2 regions of the Ignatzschineria sp. 22MB058224 genome follow, and region 2 is predicted to be linked to the other one. Evidence: riboswitches for the same ligand, from Rfam matches in the RefSeq annotation. Region 2 holds a riboswitch; the other holds the start of a gene.

Region 1 (5,529 bases), 890 kb from region 2:
AATAATTTATAAAGCTACTTTCTACTTTGAAGTAGCTTTTTTATATCAAAATAGTGCTTACAGATAAGCTAATTGATAGTAAATATCAATTACGTTAGACTATCAACCATTACCTATAAAGCGGATCAATATGAAACTGATAACACTTTTTGAATCACTCATTAACCCTTTTAAAAATCATCCTGATAAAACTCCGCCATCAACATTATTCGCATTTTATTGGCATTACGTTAAGCAGGTTAAATGGGTATTTGCCGGATTACTAGTTGTCGGTTTTTTTGTCTCTATTTTAGAGATCGCGCTGTTTAGTTATATTGGTCAAGTCGTTGATATGATTGAATCAGTAAAAACACTCGACCAATTATGGGCTAAATATAGTGGGACATTTATTTGGATGTTGATAGTGATTTTACTGCTAAGACCGTTGTCGTCACTACTTCATAATTTATTTATTAATCAGGCATTAACCACTAATTTCACCTCGATGATTCGCTGGCAGCAGCATCGCTATGTATTAAAACAGAGCATAAACTTTTTTCACAATAGTCTCTCTGGAGGAATTGCCAGCCGAGTAATGAATACAGGGCAGGCAATTCGCAATTCAGTGATTATGTCTACTGATTCAATGTGGCGAGTAGTAATCTATGCAATTACAACCGTTATACTCTTTCTTGAAGTCAATTTTTGGTTGGCATTGCCAATTATTCTCTGGATTATTGGTTATATTCTTTTGCTTAGCTATTTTCTCCCACGAACGCGTCGACGTTCTCATAAATCAGCAAAAACGCGCTCTAAATTGATGGGGCATGTTGTCGATAGTTATAGCAATATTGTGACGTTAAAACTCTTTTCGCACAGTAGTAAAGATGAAAATGATGCTAAAGCTATAATGCGTGAACAGACTGATGCTGCGCTTCATTCAACCAAGCTATCAACCGGTATGGATTTCTCGTTGACCATGCTCAATAGCCTTCTTATAGCTAGTACTGTACTTATTGCTATTTATCTTTGGGGAGCATCGCTCATCAGCGCAGGCGCCATTGCTTTTACCATTAGCTTAGTCATACGTATCAATACTATGTCGACGTGGGTTATGCGAGTTGTGAGTCATATTTTTGAGGATATAGGTAGTGTTCAAGATGGATTAAAGATCATTGCTAAAGAACGGGAAGTTATGGATATTCCTTATGCTAAAGATTTAGATGAAGTGCAAGGTGAAATTCTCTTTAAAGATGTTGATTTTAGTTATCATCCTGAAAAACCGATTTATCAGAAATTTAATCTTCATATCAAAGCCGGCGAAAAAATAGGGCTCGTTGGTCCATCTGGAGCTGGTAAAACAACGTTGACTCAAGTTTTACTGCGCCTTTATGATATTAATGCTGGGAAGATTATGATTGATGGGAAAAATATTCGCGAGGTAACTCAAGATACTTTACGACATAATATTGGGGTAGTGACTCAAGAGCCAACTCTCTTTCATCGTTCAATCCGCGATAATCTTCTTTATGGACGAGAAGAGGCGACAGATGAGATGCTCTTTGAGGCTCTGAAAAAGACAAAAGCCGATCAATTCGTGCAAGAACTTGTAGATCAGTATGGTAATAGAGGATTAGATGCGCTAGTTGGAGAAAGTGGTGTAAAACTCTCCGGTGGTCAGCGGCAGCGCATAGCGATTGCACGAGTACTACTGAAGAATGCTCCTATTTTAATATTAGATGAAGCAACCTCTGCACTGGACTCTGAATCAGAAACTGTAATACAAGAAAATCTCGAAATTTTAATGCAAGGAAAAACGGTGATCGCTATTGCCCATCGCCTCTCTACCATTGCAAAAATGGATCGTTTAATTGTTATGGATCAAGGGAAAATTGTGGAAATGGGAACACATGATGCATTAATTAAAAATGCTGGAATTTACGCATCCTTTTGGCAAAAACAAGCATCAATGTCCACAAAAAATTGATTAAAATAATTAATATTTTAACATAATTATTTGACTTCTTCTTTTGAGCAGGTGTATTATCGCCTCACAAATAACAGGTACCTCGTTAGGTGAGGCTCCTGTGCGGAGATAAGCTGCTGCCCAGAAACGTCCAAAGACGCCAACGGGTTGAACAGAGATCATCGAGTTAAGGTGATTTATAACGTAGCTAGTAATCTGAAAAGATAAAACTTATGCCGCACAGTGCTAAAGCTCAATGAATGGAGGGGAAATTTAAGAATATTTTGAATAACAAAATTCAAAATATATCTGTTTTCATGTTGTGTTTTTCAGAATTTTGAAAAGCGCGCCTCTATTGATTGGAGGTGCGCTTTTGTTTTTTTCGTCAATCATTATTCTAAAAAGGAGAGCAACATGACTTATTTAAACCGTCAAAATCTCTCAGATAAAAATATTCAATTGTCACAGATCGATGCTAATCCTTGTACAGAAATCACACAATGGATAAATTTAGTATCGCCCACGCGAGATGAGAAACGTATTGCATTGAGCTCTATCAATCTTAACGAAGATTCATTAAATCATTTTCATGGAAATTTAAAAAGACTCAATGGCAATATTACGCTGTTAAAAATTGAAATTCCTCATGTTAATCTACCAACAGCGAAAATACCTTATCATACAAGTCATTTAACAATTATAGTTAAGAATGGACTCGTGATCTCTCTATGTGAAACTGACTCCTATATCTTTACCCACATGGATTATGAGTATATATCGCATTGGTCATCACAGAATTCTATTGAATTCACCTACCAGCTCCTTCTGCTAGTGGCAAAATCCTTTTCTAATTTGAGCGATATCCTTATTAAGGATATGGAAAATTTAGAATTAAAATTAAAGTATTCTTTTAATAATAAATCTGTTTATAAATTGATTAATTTCAATAAAAGTTTGTTGCTTTTCGCGCAAGCATTACAAAAGAATATTCTTCTTATGGAAAAACTCGATAATTTAGAGGATTTTAGTCAGTCTCATGATTTGAATAAGCGTTTAAATGAGCTCATTGCATATACAAAACAAGTAAGGGCAGTTGCTCAAACATACCAAGCAAATATGCGCAATATGATGGATGCCTATTCTGCGCTTATTGAGAATAACTTAAGTTTGTCTGTGCAATATCTCACGATTATAGTTACCGTCGCAACATTTCCAATGGCGATAGGTGGAATTTACGGGATGAATATACCACTACCGGCACAGAATAATCCTTTTATATTGCCTCTATTAGGCATTATTTGTATCGGGTTAATTATTATTTCATTGTTATTTTTTAAAGCTAAAAAACTGATCTAATTACTTCAATATTTAGCCTTAAACCTTTAGCGAAAAAGGGGATTAATCATGTTAAAAGTATATAAAACAGATACTAATTTACATCTTGTGGAAGAAGCTCGTTTCAAACAAAACAGTTTGATTATTTTAACAGAGCCTTCAGATGAGAAGATGCGTCAAATTGCCTCGCAATTTGAATTACCACTTAAATTTTTTACCGATTCATTAGATCCTAAAGAGCATTCACGACTTGAAAGAGATCATAATGGATTACTACTTGTACTCAATGTTCCTGTCAAAAATCCAAAAGTGAATGAAGAGAATGGAGCACCTTATATAACGTTACCGTTAGGTATTATTCATGCGCAAGATCACCTGATTTTAGTGATTAGAGATGCTCATCGTCCTTTGATTCAAGATTTTCTAAATGGTGATTACGGTCAATTCCAAACGCATATGAAAACACGAATGACAATTCTTTTATTCAAAGCAGTTGCAAAAGAATTCGATGATTATCTAGGCTTTGTGAAAGATGAGACGCGTACTTTACAACAAAAATTACGCCAATCTTACAAAAACAGTGAGTTGTTTAGTTTAATGAGTCAAAATAAAAGTCTTCTTCTGTTTTCTGTGGCATTATCGGGCTTATGTATTTTATATCGACAAGTTATGAATGGTTCAGCGATCAAAATATATAGTGATGAGAAAGAACTATTGGCTTCAATTTTAGTGGATATTCAACAATCTGCAGAAATTATCGAAATGAGTAGAGAAAGCCTGAGTAATCTAATGGATGCTTATGCGGCTATTGTCCATAATAATTTAAATACCGTTTTAAAGACATTGACAGCAATCGCAATAATCTTAATCGTTCCTTCTATGATCGGATCAATATTTTCAATGAATGTGGCTTTACCACAAGAGGATAATCCCATTACAACCGTTGTAGTTATCAGTGGCATAGTACTTTTAAGTATGATTTTACTCGTTGTTTTTTACGTTAAAAAATATATTCGTTTTGATTAATTTTGAAGTAGAAGGAGTTAAACATGATTACTATATATAAAAACTTACAAAAAAATTGTTACGAGCATGAATTAGAGATTACTGAGAACAACTGGATTAATGCAATTTCCCCTAATGAGGCAGGGTGTAAAATTCTTCATAAAAACCTTGGCATTCCCATGGACTTTATTTATGAGTCCCTTGATCAAAATGCCCGTCCGACAGTCATCAAGACTGATGAGATGTTAGCCTTAATTGTTCATTTACCTTATGTGAACCCAAAATTTAAAGAGAATTTTGAAGGTATACGTTATGAAACGGTTCCGTTAGGAATTGTGCTCATTGACTCTCATATAGTGACGATATGCAGTGTAAAAATAGATGCTTATTTTAATGCGTTTATGAAAATATGTAATGGGCTTGGAAAAGAGCAACAGATTCAAAATATCTTAGACCTATTTTATATTGCATCTAAGCGTTATTTAAAATTAATGCATACAATTGAATTTGAAATCTTAGATGCAGAAACCGAACTTTCTCGTTCTTATCGTAACTCAGAGCTCTATGCATTACTCTATATCAATGATGGATTATTGGATATGACAGTCTCACTCAAGCAGATGTTATACCTTATGAAAAAAATTAATTCTGAACATTTTTTAAATCTTTTCTACTCAGAAAAAGGGCAATTTGAAGATACGATTATTGAATTTGAGCAGGCCTATTCTGCCGCAGAAATTAATCAACTTAACGTGAATAATGTTATGGATGCTTATGGCAATATCATTCAAAATAATGTTAGCCATGTTGTAAAATTATTAACCGCGTTAACCATAGTACTCTCAATTCCAACTGTAATCGCAACAATTTATGGCATGAATGTTCCTTTACCTGGCGCAGATCATCCTCATGCTTTTATGCTGATTATTGCAATAATGGTTATTATCACTGGTATTGTTGCAGGTCTATTTTATAAGAAAAAATACTTTTAAAGCAGAGTTAAAAGGAATTATATGATTGAGCAATCTTAAAGCCCTTGATGCATGATGTATCAAGGGCTTTAAAATATAAGTTCATAAATAAAAACTATATCTCGTTATTAAACATGACTTCTCGCACAATATATTCTGCAATCGCCATGGATGATGTTGCTCCGGGTGATGGCGCATTACGAATATGTGTGATATTTCCTTCACGACGGATAACAAAGTCATCAACCAACTTACCATCTTTCTCCATTGCCT
Region 2 (5,529 bases):
TTATCAGATCCACGTTGTGTAGAATTCTTGCGGGAATTTTTAGAAGATAAATCACGTTTACAGCCAGAGGCTGCGAATAAGATGCGTGAATGGATTGGTGAAGAAGGCGACTGTAAACTGTCGGATTGGGATATCTCTCGTGATGCGCCTTACTTTGGTTTCCCGATTCCTAATGCTGAAAATAAGTATTTCTATGTTTGGCTAGATGCACCAATTGGTTATTTTGCCTCTTTTAAAAACTATTGTGACCGACAAGGTAATATTGATTTTGAGAGCTTTATTCAACGGGATAAAGCTATTGAAGCGGGTACTGAAATGGTGCATTTTATCGGTAAAGATATTATGTATTTCCACACCCTTTTCTGGCCAGCAATGTTAAACTTTTCGGGACATCGTGTTCCATCGCAATATGCGATTAACGGTTTTTTAACAGTTGATGGTTCTAAAATGAGTAAATCACGCGGAACTTTTATTACAGCACGTTCATATGTGGAACAGAATCTTGATCCCGAATGGTTACGTTATTACTTTGCAGCAAAATCAAGTGGTGTGATTGATGACTTTGACTTAAACCTTGATGATTTTGTGAATCGTGTAAATGCTGATCTTATTGGTAAATATATCAATATTGCGTCCCGTACAAGCCGTTTCATTGAAAAAGAGTTTAATAATCAATTAGGAACAGTATCAGCAGAAACAGATGATCTTATCGAATCGATTAAAGCTCGAGCGGAGAAAATTAAAGCTGGCTTTGAAAATCGTAATTTCGGTGCAGCGCTTCGTGAAATCTCACAAGCATGTGATGATGTAAATGAACATTTTGATCAGATGAAACCATGGGAAATCGCGAAAGATGAGACAAAGCGTGTACAGTTACAAGATCTCTGTACAGGCTATCTAGAAGCGTTTCGTTTACTCTCGCTCTACCTTAAGCCTGTGATCCCTGTGGTTGCCGCGCGTGTCGAAAACTTCTTAAATATTGAGCCACTCTCTTTTGCAACATTAGAGAAATCATTACCTAAAGGGCATAAAGTTGAAGCATATACGCATTTAATGACACGTTTAAATCGTAAGGACTTAGATCGTTTAATTGAAGCAAATAAAGAGGCACTTTCAGCGGTTCGTAAAGATGCTGTAAAAACTGTCGATACAAAATCTGAGAATAAACAATCGAGTAAAGAAGGAACAAAATCAGAAGTGAGTGAATATATTTCGATTGATGATTTTTCAAAGATTGACTTACGTTTAGGGAAGGTCTTATCGTGTGATTTTATTGAAGGTGCCGATAAGCTTCTAACTTTCCAGATTGATCTAGGTGAGGAAAAACCGCGTACTATTTTTTCTGGTATTCGAAAATTCTACGAAGACCCCAAAGCACTTGAAGGTAAATATGTAGTTGTTGTTGCAAATCTAGCACCACGGAAGATGCGTTTTGGTGTGAGTGAGGGAATGATTCTTTCAGCCGCTGCAGATGATTCTTTATCTGTCTTAACGTCGTTAGGTGAATTGAAGCCTGGTGCAAAAATTTCCTAACGTGGACTGATAGGAATCAAAGCTCTTTGGAGTGTTCATTCTTAATAAAAAAGCTAGCGACTTTGTGAAAGGATCCGCTAGCTTTTTTGATGATGATACTATTAAGTCAAAGAGATAAAGACGCTGGCAATACCGAAGTAGATAAAGACCCCGACGATATCACAAATAGAGGTGATTAATGGTCCACTTGCTGTTGCAGGGTCCATATTTAACTTATTAAAGATAAATGGAAGTGAAAGACCAATTAAGCTACCAATCATCACAACCCCAATCATGGTTAATGCGACAACAAATGCAATTTCTGGTCCTCCTCGGAATATACCGATCAATGACACAGCAAGTGCCATGGTAAAACCAAGTAGAGCAGATATAACAATCTCTTTACTCATCATTTTAAACCAATCTTTCATCCGAACTTCACCAAGCGCCATTGCACGAATAACTAATGTTGCAGATTGCGCACCTGCATTTCCTCCACTATCGACTAAAAGTGGCAAGAAAAAGACAAGCGCAACATTGCTTTCAATCAATTCTTCAAATGTTGCGATACCAGCGCCAGAGAAAATATTCATAAAGACCAGAATAATCAACCACGCAATACGTTTGCGATAGAGTAGCCCAATCGTTGCAACTAGAATATTTTGGCTCTCGAGATGATCACTGTTGATTGAGGCCATGCGATAGACATCTTCTGTTGTTTCTTGCTCCATGACATCGAGAATTTGATCCATATGGATTACCCCGATGATCTGATTAGCATTATTGACCACAGGTACAGTAACAAGATCAGTTTTCTGGAACAATTGCGCGACTTGCTCTTGGTCAATATCAGTGGTGACCTTCTTGAGCTTTGTTTTCATAATATCTGCTAATGTTGCATCTCCTTTAGCAGCTAAAAGTTCACGAATCGCGATCACTCCCACTAACACCTTTTCAGGATTGAGAATATAGATATAGTGAATATCTTCTCGTTGGTAGAGGGTTTTTCGTAAATAGTTGATGGTATCATCCACATTTTTATCCATTGGTAGTGTGATGAAATCATCGGACATCAATGAACCTGCTGTTTCGTAACCAAATTTTTTATTACGGTCTTGAATTACCATTTGCTTAACTCCTATCTTTTATTTACATAAAAATAATATTTTGTTAAGCGTCGCTCTGAAGCTAACGCGTGGTATCCACGTAAAAGAGTCGGCAGACTTTAAAAAAATCTACTTTTTTAGATCCAAAAAAACACCCAATCACAGAGTGAGGAGGGTGTTTTTATGACATGATCATCAGTATTGAATTGTATATTCAAAAGATCTGTCAAAGATCGCTCCTCTTTCGTAAAGTTTTAGCACTATATGGCATGGAAGAATTCCGACTACATTAGATACTGCCTTAGCTCGACAGTTTCTGCTGACCCGTTGGTGTCTCTCGACGTTTCTGGGCAGTAGCGTATCTCCATATAGGAGCCTCACCTAACGAGGATAGTTAATAAGAAATCTTATTAAGACAAAATAATTGTGTGCGTAGTATTACCTATCTTTCAAGGATTATCAATGATTTTTGTAAATATAATGATATTAATGATTATTTATTTGTTAAATTAAATGGTATTTTCTCATAGGGTGAAATTTAATATATTGTTTTTTAAAATAAAATTTTAAATGAGGCTTCGAAGAAAAGAAGGCAAAGATAGGGGGTATAATGATTTAGGTGAAATGTTACGCTTTTTAGAGCAATAACTTTCAAAAAATAATCAAAATTTATCATTAAATACAGGAAATTATCCCTAAATGATCGAATATTTAGTACAATTGCGCCTTGAATATGCATGTTAAATAGTAATGTCACCTTATCGAATTATTAGTAAAAGGAAAAAGAATATGAGCGGTTATCCTCTTTTAATTGGTAAAACAGCAGATCATCGAGAACTTAATCTTCTCTCTAATTTGGCCAATCGTCATGGGCTTATTACAGGAGCTACGGGGACAGGTAAGACGGTGACATTGCAAAAACTCGCAGAGAGTTTTTCAAAAATTGGTGTCCCTGTTTTTATGGCTGATGTGAAAGGTGATCTTTCAGGTATTGCGGCCGCAGGCGCGCTCAACCCTAAATTACAAGAACGTTTAGAAGCAACGGATTACCAAGATTGGACGCCGCATGATAACCCTGTGACATTTTGGGATGTTTTTGCAGAAAAAGGTCATCCTATCCGAGCGACTGTTTCCGATATGGGACCGCTTATTTTAGGGCAATTGATGGGATTAAATGAGGTTCAATTAGGAATCTTAAATATCATCTTCAAAGTAGCAGATGATAATGGTTTACTTCTTATTGACTTTAAAGATTTGCGTGCGATGACGCGCTATGTTGCAGATAATGCAAAATCTTTGCAAAAAGAGTATGGTAATATCGCAACTGCTTCAATTGGTGCGATTCAACGTGGTTTATTACAATTAGAAGTTGAAGGCGCTGAGCAGTTTTTTGGAGAGCCGAATCTCGATATTTTTGACTTTATGCGAGAAAGTAATGGTCGAGGAATGATCAATATCTTATCGGCAGAAAAACTCTATCACCAGCCTAAACTATATGCAATGTTCTTGCTTTGGACCATGTCGGAACTTTTTGAACGTATGCCGGAAGTAGGTGATATGGATAAACCTAAAATTGTCTTTTTCTTTGATGAAGCGCATTTACTCTTTAAAGACGCACCTAAAGCGCTCTTGGATAAAATTGAGCAAGTGGTACGTCTGATTCGTTCGAAAGGGGTTGGTATCTACTTTATATCTCAAACGCCATTAGATATTCCGGATAATATTCTTGGTCAACTAGGGAACCGTATTCAACATGCACTTCGAGCATTTACGCCGAGAGATCAAAAAGCAGTTCGAGCAGCAGCACAGACGATGCGTGCAAATCCTAATTTTGATGCAGAAACAGTGATTGGTGAGCTTGGTACTGGTGAGGCGTTAATTTCATTCTTAGGAGAGAAAGGTGCTCCGAATGTTGTCGAACGCGCATTTATTCTCGCACCAGAATCACGAATGGGGATTTTAACACCGGCTGAGATCAATACATTAATTAATCAATCATCTATTTATGGGCGTTATGAAGAGATGATTGATCGTGAATCTGCGTATGAAATATTAGAAAAAGCGGAGCTTGAAGCAGCAAAAGAAGCTGAAATAGCGGCTGCTGTCGCAGAACGAGAAAAAGCGGAAGCAGAGGCTGCAAAAAAAGTACCCGCAGAAGTTGCTGGCGGTGGGTTATTTGGGATACTGAAAGAGTTTCTCTTTGGATCAACGGGGCCTCGAGGTGGAAAAAAGGATGGTCTTGTGCAACAAACAAGTAAAACTTTAATGCGCCAATTGAGCAATGAAATTGTACGTGGAACGCTAGGGGGGCGTAAACGTCGCTAATTTTTTAGCGATGATTAGCGATGATTTTAAACCTTATGTAGAGTAATCCCCAATTTCTGTGGATAAGTTTTGTGATAAACATTTTGTAATTTCTAACGTAGTGAAAAGCCCGCTTTGATAGCGGGCTTTTATATTTGTAAGATAATTACTCAACTTGAACCTTAGCATGATCTGAACGATGATTTTCAGCAAAGATTTTATATTTACGGGCATCATAAAAGAGTCCTAAAATGGCACAGAAAAAGAGTGCAGCAAAGAGCGCCATAAGCGTTGTAATACTAAAGACAGTAAAGCTTGTTAATACACCAAAAATGGCGATAGCAGTTAACATTAAGCTATTTTCAAAGAGATTTTGAATCGCCACTGCAGATCCAACGGTATTAAAGATTCCCCCACGAGTTTGTAGAAGAGCGTTGAGGGGAATAAGAAAACAGCCGCCGCAAGCACCGATCAACAGTAGAATGAGATAAGTTAGAAGGTAGTTTTTTTGTAGTAAAAAGAGAAAAATTAACATACTCATCGTGATGCCGGCAAAAAGGCTGATGCGAATATTGCGTTGATGAATAAAAATTGCCGCAAGTGCTGC

The links. Region 2 has a riboswitch for magnesium ahead of mgtE (magnesium transporter). Riboswitches for the same ligand answer to the same signal wherever they lie in the genome.
Region 1: linked by a shared signal. The riboswitch ahead of ACPF7B_RS02930 (CorA family divalent cation transporter) and the one ahead of mgtE (magnesium transporter) in region 2 are both predicted to bind magnesium.

The regions. Positions count from the first base shown of each region.
Region 1 covers NZ_CP187366.1:718,206-723,734, reverse strand. The annotation lists gene ACPF7B_RS02935 (ABC transporter ATP-binding protein) at 131-1,966, shown strand; M-box (ykoK) riboswitch at 2,041-2,218, shown strand; gene ACPF7B_RS02930 (CorA family divalent cation transporter) at 2,360-3,301, shown strand; gene ACPF7B_RS02925 (magnesium transporter CorA family protein) at 3,350-4,306, shown strand; gene ACPF7B_RS02920 (magnesium transporter CorA family protein) at 4,330-5,277, shown strand; gene lhgO (L-2-hydroxyglutarate oxidase) at 5,372-5,529, opposite strand, start outside.
Region 2 covers NZ_CP187366.1:1,606,849-1,612,377, reverse strand. The annotation lists gene metG (methionine--tRNA ligase) at 1-1,533, shown strand, start outside; gene mgtE (magnesium transporter) at 1,635-2,639, opposite strand; M-box (ykoK) riboswitch at 2,851-3,014, opposite strand; gene ACPF7B_RS07035 (helicase HerA-like domain-containing protein) at 3,408-4,943, shown strand; gene lplT (lysophospholipid transporter LplT) at 5,089-5,529, opposite strand, start outside.